DNA from 2 places in the Mycobacterium sp. E2699 genome. Region 1 is predicted to be linked to the other one. Evidence: predicted binding sites of a transcription regulator. Region 1 holds the regulator's gene; the other holds the start of a gene.
What was found. Region 1 encodes LexA, which represses DNA repair genes until DNA is damaged. Its sites were predicted from a motif close to CGAACANNTGTTCG; they were not measured.
Positions count from the first base shown of each region.

Region 2: A5696_RS03990 (error-prone DNA polymerase) is a predicted target of LexA. The motif match lies at 2,042-2,055, and genes of this name have one in related genera.

Region 1 is NZ_LZJH01000104.1:110,370-114,788, forward strand. Features, by position in the region: gene A5696_RS19205 (PhzF family phenazine biosynthesis protein) at 1-215, shown strand, start outside; gene A5696_RS19210 (peroxynitrite isomerase) at 221-715, opposite strand; gene nrdR (transcriptional regulator NrdR) at 725-1,204, opposite strand; gene A5696_RS19220 (LysM peptidoglycan-binding domain-containing protein) at 1,306-1,803, opposite strand; gene lexA (transcriptional repressor LexA) at 2,096-2,785, shown strand; gene A5696_RS19230 (LGFP repeat-containing protein) at 2,807-4,419, opposite strand, start outside.
Region 2 is NZ_LZJH01000033.1:156,849-161,267, forward strand. Features, by position in the region: gene otsB (trehalose-phosphatase) at 1-560, opposite strand, end outside; gene A5696_RS03985 (wax ester/triacylglycerol synthase domain-containing protein) at 603-1,928, opposite strand; gene A5696_RS03990 (error-prone DNA polymerase) at 2,071-4,419, shown strand, end outside.

The DNA.
Region 1 (4,419 bases):
CCGGCTCGGTGCGTGCGCGGGGGTTTTTCGCAAACCTCGGCGTGCCGGAGGACGAGGCGACCGGCTCGGCGGCGATGCGGATCACCGACTACCTCAGCCGCGACCTGCACATCACGCAGGGCAAGGGGTCGGTCATCGACACCACGTGGAACGCCGAGGGGTGGGTGGGCGTGGCGGGGCGCGTCGTCAACGACGGTGTCCGGCAGGTCGACTGAGCGACTCAGACCCGGCGGTGCAGCACCGCGTCGAGGTGATCCTGTAAGGGCTGCCCCACCGCGCCCATGCGCACCTTGTAGGACAGCTCGTCGCCGTCGATGCGCAGCGACCGGCCAAGCGCCGTAACCTCTTTGGCGGTCGGGGTCAGGCCGATTGTCCCGCCGGAACCCGTCGACAGCTCGACGTCGATGCGGTCGCCGGTCACCGAATAGGTGCCCACCTCGATTTCGGTGATGCCGCTCGGGTGGGCCAGCACCAGCTCGACCTCGCCCGGCCGCGGCGCCCGCAGATATCCCGTCTCGGCGTGCAGCGGCTTGCCGTCGGTGACCGCCTTGGTCTTTTGCGAATAAGCCAGAAACGGCTTGCCCACATGGGAGAACACGACTTCCTCGAAATAGTCGAAGGGCTGGATCGTCGGGTACTTGCCCGAGCCCCGACCGGCCCAGGTCCCCAACAACGGCGCCAGCGCCTCCAGATCGGGGTGCAGATCGGGCGGCATAACGACAGCCTAGCGAGCGGCCGGCTCCGGATCCGTCGACAGTTTGCGGTGCGCGCGCAGCGCCTCGATCTCGCGCTCGAAATCCTCCGCGGACGAGAACGACCGGTACACCGACGCGAACCGCAGGTACGCCACCTCGTCCAGATCGCGCAACGGGCCCAGGATGGCCAGGCCGACCTCGTGGCTGGGCACCTCCGGCGACCCCGCGGCGCGCACGGTGTCTTCCACCTGCTGGGCAAGCAGATTCAGCGCGTCGTCGTCGACCTGGCGGCCCTGACATGCCCGACGGACCCCGCTGATGACCTTTTCCCGGCTGAAGGGCTCGGTGACGCCGCTGCGTTTGACCACGGCCAGCACCGCGGTTTCGACGGTGGTGAAACGTCGCCCGCACTCGGGGCAGGACCGGCGGCGCCTGATGGCCTGGCCCTCGTCGGTCTCCCGCGAGTCGATCACCCGGGAGTCGGGATGACGGCAGAACGGACAGTGCATGACCGCTCCTTCGCCGTGCTCACATCCGGGGTCGCAGAACACCCCGAGCGTACCCGTGCGCTCCCCGGCTTGGGACGGACACCTTTCGCCGATTCGCCGGGTCAGCCGACCGGCGCGATCAACGTCTGGCCCGCGGCCAGCGAGGGTGAGTTGAGGTCGTTGAGTTCGCGGATCCGCTCGGCGACCTGGCGGGCCGGCGCGTCGGGCGCCACCCGGTGCGCGACATCCTGCAGGGACTCCCCGGGCTCGACCCGCACGACGGCCAGCCGATCGGGGACCGCGGCGGTCGCTCCCGCGGAATCGCCGTTGACCGCCTGCCCGATGTTGGCGACCAGGCCCAGCCACAGGGTGATGGCCGCGGCGACCAGCGCCAGCCCCACCGTCGTCGCCAGCGTGACGGGCCGACGCGTCCGGTGCGGGGCAACCGACATCGCCACACCGGTGCCGTGGTAGCGCGGCGCCGCACCCGCCGGCCTGGCCGGGCCGGGCCGGTGAAAACGCGCAAGGCCGTCCCGGCCGTGGCGGAGACCCTGCGCCGGCCCGTTGACCGGGCGCCGGACGCCGGACGTACGCGGCGCGACTGTGTGGATGATGGTCATCTGCGTTCCTCCGGTCAACTCATTCTCGCTCGTGTGTTCGACTATAGTCGCTCGTGTGTTCGATAACCGAACATTTGAGCGAAGCGTGTCGGACGAGCAAAACGCTAGAGCACCCCACCGACAACTTTCGGGGCGCGACCTCTGACATGGCGTTGAGATACCCGATCGATCGAAGAGTTACACCTTTGTTATTCGGCCGCTCCGGGGGTGTTTCGGCGGGCCGCCGCCGCAGCACGACACGCGAGTCGAACACATGTTTGATTCTTCGCCCCGGTGCGGCTACATTCGGTGCATGAGCGACAGCAACGACACCCCATCAAGCAGCTCGCCCCCCGCAGATTCCTCGCTGACCGAACGGCAGCGAACCATTCTCAACGTCATCCGCGCGTCGGTCACCAGCCGCGGCTACCCGCCGAGCATCCGGGAGATCGGCGATGCCGTCGGACTGACCTCGACGTCCTCGGTGGCGCACCAACTGCGCACGCTGGAGCGCAAGGGATACCTGCGCCGCGACCCGAACCGGCCGCGGGCCGTGGACGTCCGGGGCGCCGAGGACGCCACCGACGCGGCGCCGGTCACCGACGTCGCGGGCTCGGACGCCCTGCCCGAGCCCAGCTACGTCCCCGTGCTGGGGCGCATCGCCGCCGGTGGGCCGATACTCGCCGAAGAGGCCGTCGAGGATGTTTTCCCGCTGCCCCGCGAGTTGGTCGGCGAGGGCACGCTGTTCTTGCTCAAGGTGGTGGGCGATTCGATGGTCGAGGCCGCGATCTGCGACGGCGACTGGGTCGTGGTGCGCCAGCAGCACGTCGCGGACAACGGGGACATCGTGGCCGCCATGATCGACGGCGAGGCCACGGTCAAGACGTTCAAGCGCGCGGGCGGTCAGGTGTGGCTGATGCCGCACAACCCGGCGTTCGACCCGATCCCGGGCAACGACGCCACCGTGCTCGGCAAAGTCGTCACGGTGATCCGCAAGATCTAGCCGCGCTCGGCCGGCCCTGACTCAGTCGGCCTTGTGGAAGCCGTTGGCTTGCGCGACTTCTTCGCTGGACAGCCACAATTCGGCCAGGGTGTCGTGATAGAGGGGGCTGCCGGGCGTGTAGTACAGGCCGAAGCTCGCGCTGGCCTTGATCGGATAGCCGTCGGGCACCTGGTACGGGTCGTCCAGCGGCAGGCGGATCGTCGGGCGCCGACCGGGTGCCGACGCCCCGCCGGCCGCTGAGGCCACCTCCGACGGCTCCTCGTCATCCGCGGCAGCGTGCCGACCGACGCGGGATTCCGCGGCGGCCACGGCCGCCGCCTCGGGAACGACCGTGCGGGACGGCCCGGCCTCCTCGGCGGCGGCCCCCTCATGGCCCACCTCCTCGTGGCCCGTCCCCTCGTAGCCGGCCTCCTCGTAACCGGCCTCTTCGTAACCGGCCTCCTCGTAGCCGGCCTCTTCGTAGCCCGCCTCCTCATGGTCGGCGCCCTCGTAGCCGGCCTCCTCGCGGCGGTCCTGCACGGGCACGTCGGGATAGCCCACCTCCGACAGTGCCGCCGCCGAGACGATGGGTATGGAATCCGTGTCCACCGCGTCGGGATTCTCGTCTTCGGCGACTGCATCCTCGAATTCGGTTGCGCCGTGGTCGGATTCGCCTTCGCCGTACCCACCGGCCGCTCGGCTCCAGCTGACCCGCCCCGCGGATTCGGCGTCGGCGTGCGGCTGGCCTTCGGCCGCCGCGACGTCTCCGACCGGGAAATGGTCGGTCGCGAGGTCGGCGTCTTCGCGCTCCCAGTGCCCGTCAAGCGGGCCCTCGTAACCGGCATGGACGTCGCGCTCGGGTTCGTAGGCGGCGGTGACGGGGCCGCGGCGGGCGCGGCGCCGGCGCATTCCCACCGCCGTCAGCGCCAACAGGGCGATCAGCAGCAGCACCCCGACGGCGGCCGCCACCCACCACCAGCGCCAGGCGAACTTCTTGCCGTGCGAGGGCATCGCCGCGGTGCTCGGCTGGTTCTGCCCCGAGACCTGCAGGCCGGACAGCAAGGGAGCCAGGTTCGACGGGTCGGTGCTGAACGAGTTCTTCGCCCGGTTCCACGAGATCTTGCCGCCGGTGAACTGCTGCGAAACCACGTCGCCGTCGACGGCCTGATCGCCGACCGGGGCACCGAGCTTGCCGTTGGGGCCGCGGAGCTTGTCCCACGCGGCCTTCATCGCGCCCCGCACCACGAACGCGCCGTGATCGGGGGTCCAGAAGATCACCGGCTTGTCGGCCGCCGCGAAGGTGGCGACGCGGCTGGAGGGGCCGATGCCGCCGTCGGACTCGTTGGCGGTGGGGTAACCGAGGTCGCTGCCGGCCGGCCCGCCCAGCGACTCGTACTTGGCGAGGATGTCGCTCTCGAGGGCGTTCGCACCGGTGGCCGGGTTGAAGAACACCTTGCCGCCGGCGAAGTTCTGGGCGATCCCGTCGCCGCCGATCGGGTAGTTGCCGCCCTGCTTGGCGCCCAGCGGGCCGGTGGCGCCACCGGCCGCCCGCCAGGCCATGTTGATGGCCGCGGCGGGGTCGATCGCGACCTGCAGGCCCTTCAGTTGGTCGCCCAGTTGCGCAGGGTTGGTGCTGAACTCCTTGGTCTTCCTGT
Region 2 (4,419 bases), on a different contig from region 1:
CTGCCGGCGTACCAGATGCCCGGCACGCCGAGGCGCTTCGTCACGTCGGCGAGATCGCGGCCGGACAGCACCGCTACCGGACATTGCGCGGCCAGCTTCTGCAGCGACTCGACGGCCCCGGCGACGGGCCGGGCGGCGTCGGGATCGTTGACGATGTCCGACAGTGTGCCGTCGAAGTCGTAGAAGACCGCAGGGCTGCGGTCGGCCAGTGCGTCCAAGGCTTCTCGCGCGTCGGGCAGCCGGGACATCCGCCGATCCCCGGTGCGCACAGTGATCTCACCCGGGTCGGTGACCACCGCGTCGGCGCCGGCGCCCCGCAGTGCGTCCGGGTCCCCGACACCGATGACCAGGGCGTACCCCGCATCGCGCGCGGCCCGAACGACGTCCGGGTCGCCGGTCACGACGGCGCATCTGCCCGGCCGGACCGCCCCCGCGTCGGCGCCCCACGAGTTGACGCCGACGCCGGCGTCGCGCAGTCGCCCGGCCAGGCCCGGGGCATCGCTCAGCGCGGCGTCGAACAGCACCGCGTCGAGGCGGCGCGGGTCGATGGTGACCGGCATGCCCCCAACCTTCTCACGGCGCCGCGCCCCGCCGGGGCCGGGTCAGTAACGCGCCGACGGGTGCGCTCGTGGCGCCTGGCTCGGGTGCCTCGTGGCCGCGCGCCTGCGCCGGTGCTCCCTGCCGAACAGCAACACGGAGTCTCCGCTGAGCGCCACCATCCGCGCCATGCCCAGTTCGATGCCGGCGGCCAATTCCTTGACGTCGGCCGCGGCGTCGTATTCGGCGGTGATCCCGAACACCACGTCGTCGCCGTAGCTGAGCACCGCGACCCCCGTGCTCAGCCGCGTGGCGGTCGGGGGGATCGGCAGCAGCCGCTCCATCGTCTGGCCCATCAACCGGAGCTGGTGGCGTGGCCCGGGCGTGTGGGTGCCCAGCGTCACGAGGCCGGCGTGTGGCAGCCGGGCCAGCACCTGTAATACGTTGCTGCGCAACAACCCCGGCAGGCAGTTGAGCGCGGACTCCACGATGCCGGGCTGGGGCTGCTGTGCCTTCCACCTCTTGTGCACCGTGCGCAACTGCTGGACGGGATCCTCGTGTTCGACGGGCAGATACGGCAGCATGGGCGAGCGGACCGTCCGCCCGAACAGTGGCACCAGGGTGCGCAACGAGTCCGCGCGCGGCTCCTCGCCGCGCCGCAGCAAGACCCGCCGGAAGCCCTCGGTGATGGCCGCCAGCGCAACGTCGTTGACGGTCACACCGAATTTGCGGCACACCTTGTCGACGTCGGCGGCGGGGACTCGCACCGTGCCGTAGCGCCGCATGACCGGGTGGACGGGCAGGCGTTCCGTCGGCCACATCGCCCCGACCAGCGTGCCGGCGACGGTGGCCGCCCGGCCCAGGACGTCGGCCCAGCCTCGTTGCGGACCCGACGAAACTTGTTGGGCTCCGACATTGTTGGTGAAGGCGTCACCGCCGGCGTCGTCGCAGAGCCTGGCGAGCAGGTGGGCGGCCGAGTTGCCGTCGGCGACGTCGTGGTGGGTCTTCATCAGGATCGCCCACCGGTTGCCCGTCAGGCCCTCGATGACCCAGCATTCCCACGGCGGGCGGTTCAGGTCGAGGGGACGCTCCAGGGCGAAGGCGATGGCCTGGGACAGCTGGGTGTCGTCGCCCGGGCGCGGAATCGCCACCCGGCGCAGATGACGGGCGACGTCGAATTCCGGACAGTCGATCCACTCGAAATTCTGCGCCCGCAGCAACTGTGTGCAACGCGGTATCGAGCGAAGGCGTTCCGCCAGAAGGTCTTTCAGTAGCGTGCAATCGGGGACGGGGCCGTCGACGACGGCGACCGCGCCGATCGCCAGGCTGGCGTGCTGTTCGGGATCCTGAGCCTTGAGGTAAGCCGTGTCCAGTGTCTTCGCTTGCGCCATGCCCAGTCCCCGCCGTCGTTTTGCCCTGGTACCAGTATCTGTGCGGCGGGTTCGGGGCGGTAGGCCGGCAGCGTTAAGAACGTGTTTAGAGCGGTTTAACAGATGTTCGCATTCGAACATATATTCGAGTAGGCTCGGGACCGTGGGCTGGTTCAACGGGCCGCCGAGCTGGGCGGAGATGGAGCGGGTGCTCGACGGCAAGCCGCGCCACGCCGGCGCGCCGGCGGAACCCACCGAGGACGCCCCGCTGTCGCGCAAACGCGGGACCTACCGGCCGCCGGGCGACACCGGGGCGGTCCGCTCGTCGGTCCCGTATACCGAGTTGCACGCGCATTCGGCGTTCAGCTTCCTCGACGGCGCCAGCACTCCCGAGGAGATGGTCGAGGAGGCGTCCCGGCTGGGCCTGCGCGCCCTGGCGCTCACCGACCACGACGGCCTGTACGGGGCGGTGCGGTTCGCCGAAGCCGCCGCCGAACTCGACCTGAGCACCGTGTTCGGCGCCGAGCTGTCGCTGGGGCCGGGCGCGCGCACCGAGACGCCGGATCCCCCCGGCCCGCACCTGCTGGTGCTGGCCCGCGGCCCGGAAGGCTACCGGCGGCTGTCGCGACAACTGGCCGCGGCGCACCTGGCCGGCGGGGAGAAGGGCAAGCCGCGCTACGACCTCGACGCGCTGACCGAGGCCGCCGGCGGGCACTGGCACATCCTGACCGGGTGCCGCAAAGGCCATGTGCGCCAGGCGCTGTCGCAAGGCCCGGACGCCGCGGAGCGGGCGCTGGCCGACCTGGTGGACCGGTTCGGGGCGCACCGGGTCAGCGTCGAGCTGACCCGGCACGGCCACCCGCTCGACGACGAACGCAACGCGGCGCTGGCCGGCCTCGCGCCGCGCTTCGGCGTCGGGGTGGTCGCCACCACCGGGGCGCATTTCGCCCACCCGTCGCGCGGCCGGCTGGCCATGGCGATGGGCGCGATCCGGGCCCGGCAGTCCCTGGACTCCGCCGCGGGGTGGCTGGCCCCGCTGGGCGGTGAGCACCTGCGCTCCGGCGAGGAGATGGCCCGGCTGTTCGGTGAGCGGCCCGACGCGGTGCGCGCGGCCGCCGAGCTCGGCGAGCAGTGCGCGTTCGGGCTGGCGCTCATCGCGCCGCGGCTGCCGCCGTTCGACGTGCCCGCCGGGCACACCGAGGACAGCTGGCTGCGGCAGTTGACGATGGCCGGGGCGCGCGACCGCTACGGGCTCCCCGAATCAGCGCCCCGCGCCTACGCCCAGATCGAACACGAGCTGAAAGTCATTGCGCACCTGACATTTCCGGGCTACTTCCTGGTGGTGCACGACATCGCCCGGTTCTGCCGGGAAAACAACATCCTGTGCCAGGGCAGGGGATCGGCGGCCAATTCCGCGGTCTGCTACGCCCTGGGCGTCACCGCCGTGGACCCGGTGGCCAACGAGCTGCTGTTCGAGCGCTTCCTGTCGCCGGCCCGCGACGGGCCGCCCGACATCGACATGGACATCGAATCCGACCAGCGCGAAAAGGTCATCCAGTACGTCTACGAAAAGTACGGCCGCGACTACGCCGCCCAGGTCGCCAACGTCATCACCTATCGGGGAAAGATCGCGGTGCGCGACATGGCCCGCGCCCTGGGCTTCTCGCAGGGGCAGCAGGACGCGTGGAGCAAGCAGATCAGCCACTGGAACGGGCTCGCGGACTCACCGGATATCGACGACATCCCGCCGCAGGTGATCGAGCTGGCCAACCAGATCCGGAACCTGCCGCGGCACATGGGCATTCACTCCGGCGGCATGGTGATCTGCGACCGCCCGATCGCCGACGTCTGCCCGGTGGAGTGGGCGCGCATGGAGAACCGCAGCGTGCTGCAATGGGACAAGGACGACTGCGCGGCAATCGGTTTGGTGAAATTCGACCTGCTCGGGCTGGGCATGCTCAGCGCGCTGCACTACGCCATCGACCTGGTGGCCGAACACAAGGGCATCGAGGTGGATCTGGCCCGCCTCGACCTCTCCGAACCGGCGGTGTACGAGATGCTGGCCCGCGCCGATTCCGTCGGCGTGTTCCAGGTCGAGTCGCGCGCACAGATGGCCACCCTGCCGCGGCTGCGGCCGCGGATCTTCTACGACCTGGTGGTGGAGGTCGCGCTGATCCGCCCCGGTCCCATTCAGGGCGGGTCGGTGCACCCCTACATCCGGCGGCGCAACGGCGTCGACCCGGTAACCTACGACCACCCGTCCATGGAATCCGCGCTGCGAAAGACGCTGGGGGTGCCGCTGTTTCAGGAGCAGCTGATGCAGCTCGCGGTCGACTGCGCGGGCTTTTCGGCCGCCGAGGCCGACCAGTTGCGCCGCGCCATGGGCTCCAAGCGCTCGACCGAACGGATGCGACGGCTGCGCGGCCGGTTCTACGACGGCATGCGCGCGCTGCACGGCGCCCCCGACGAGGTGATCGACCGGACCTACGAAAAGCTGGAAGCCTTCGCCAAT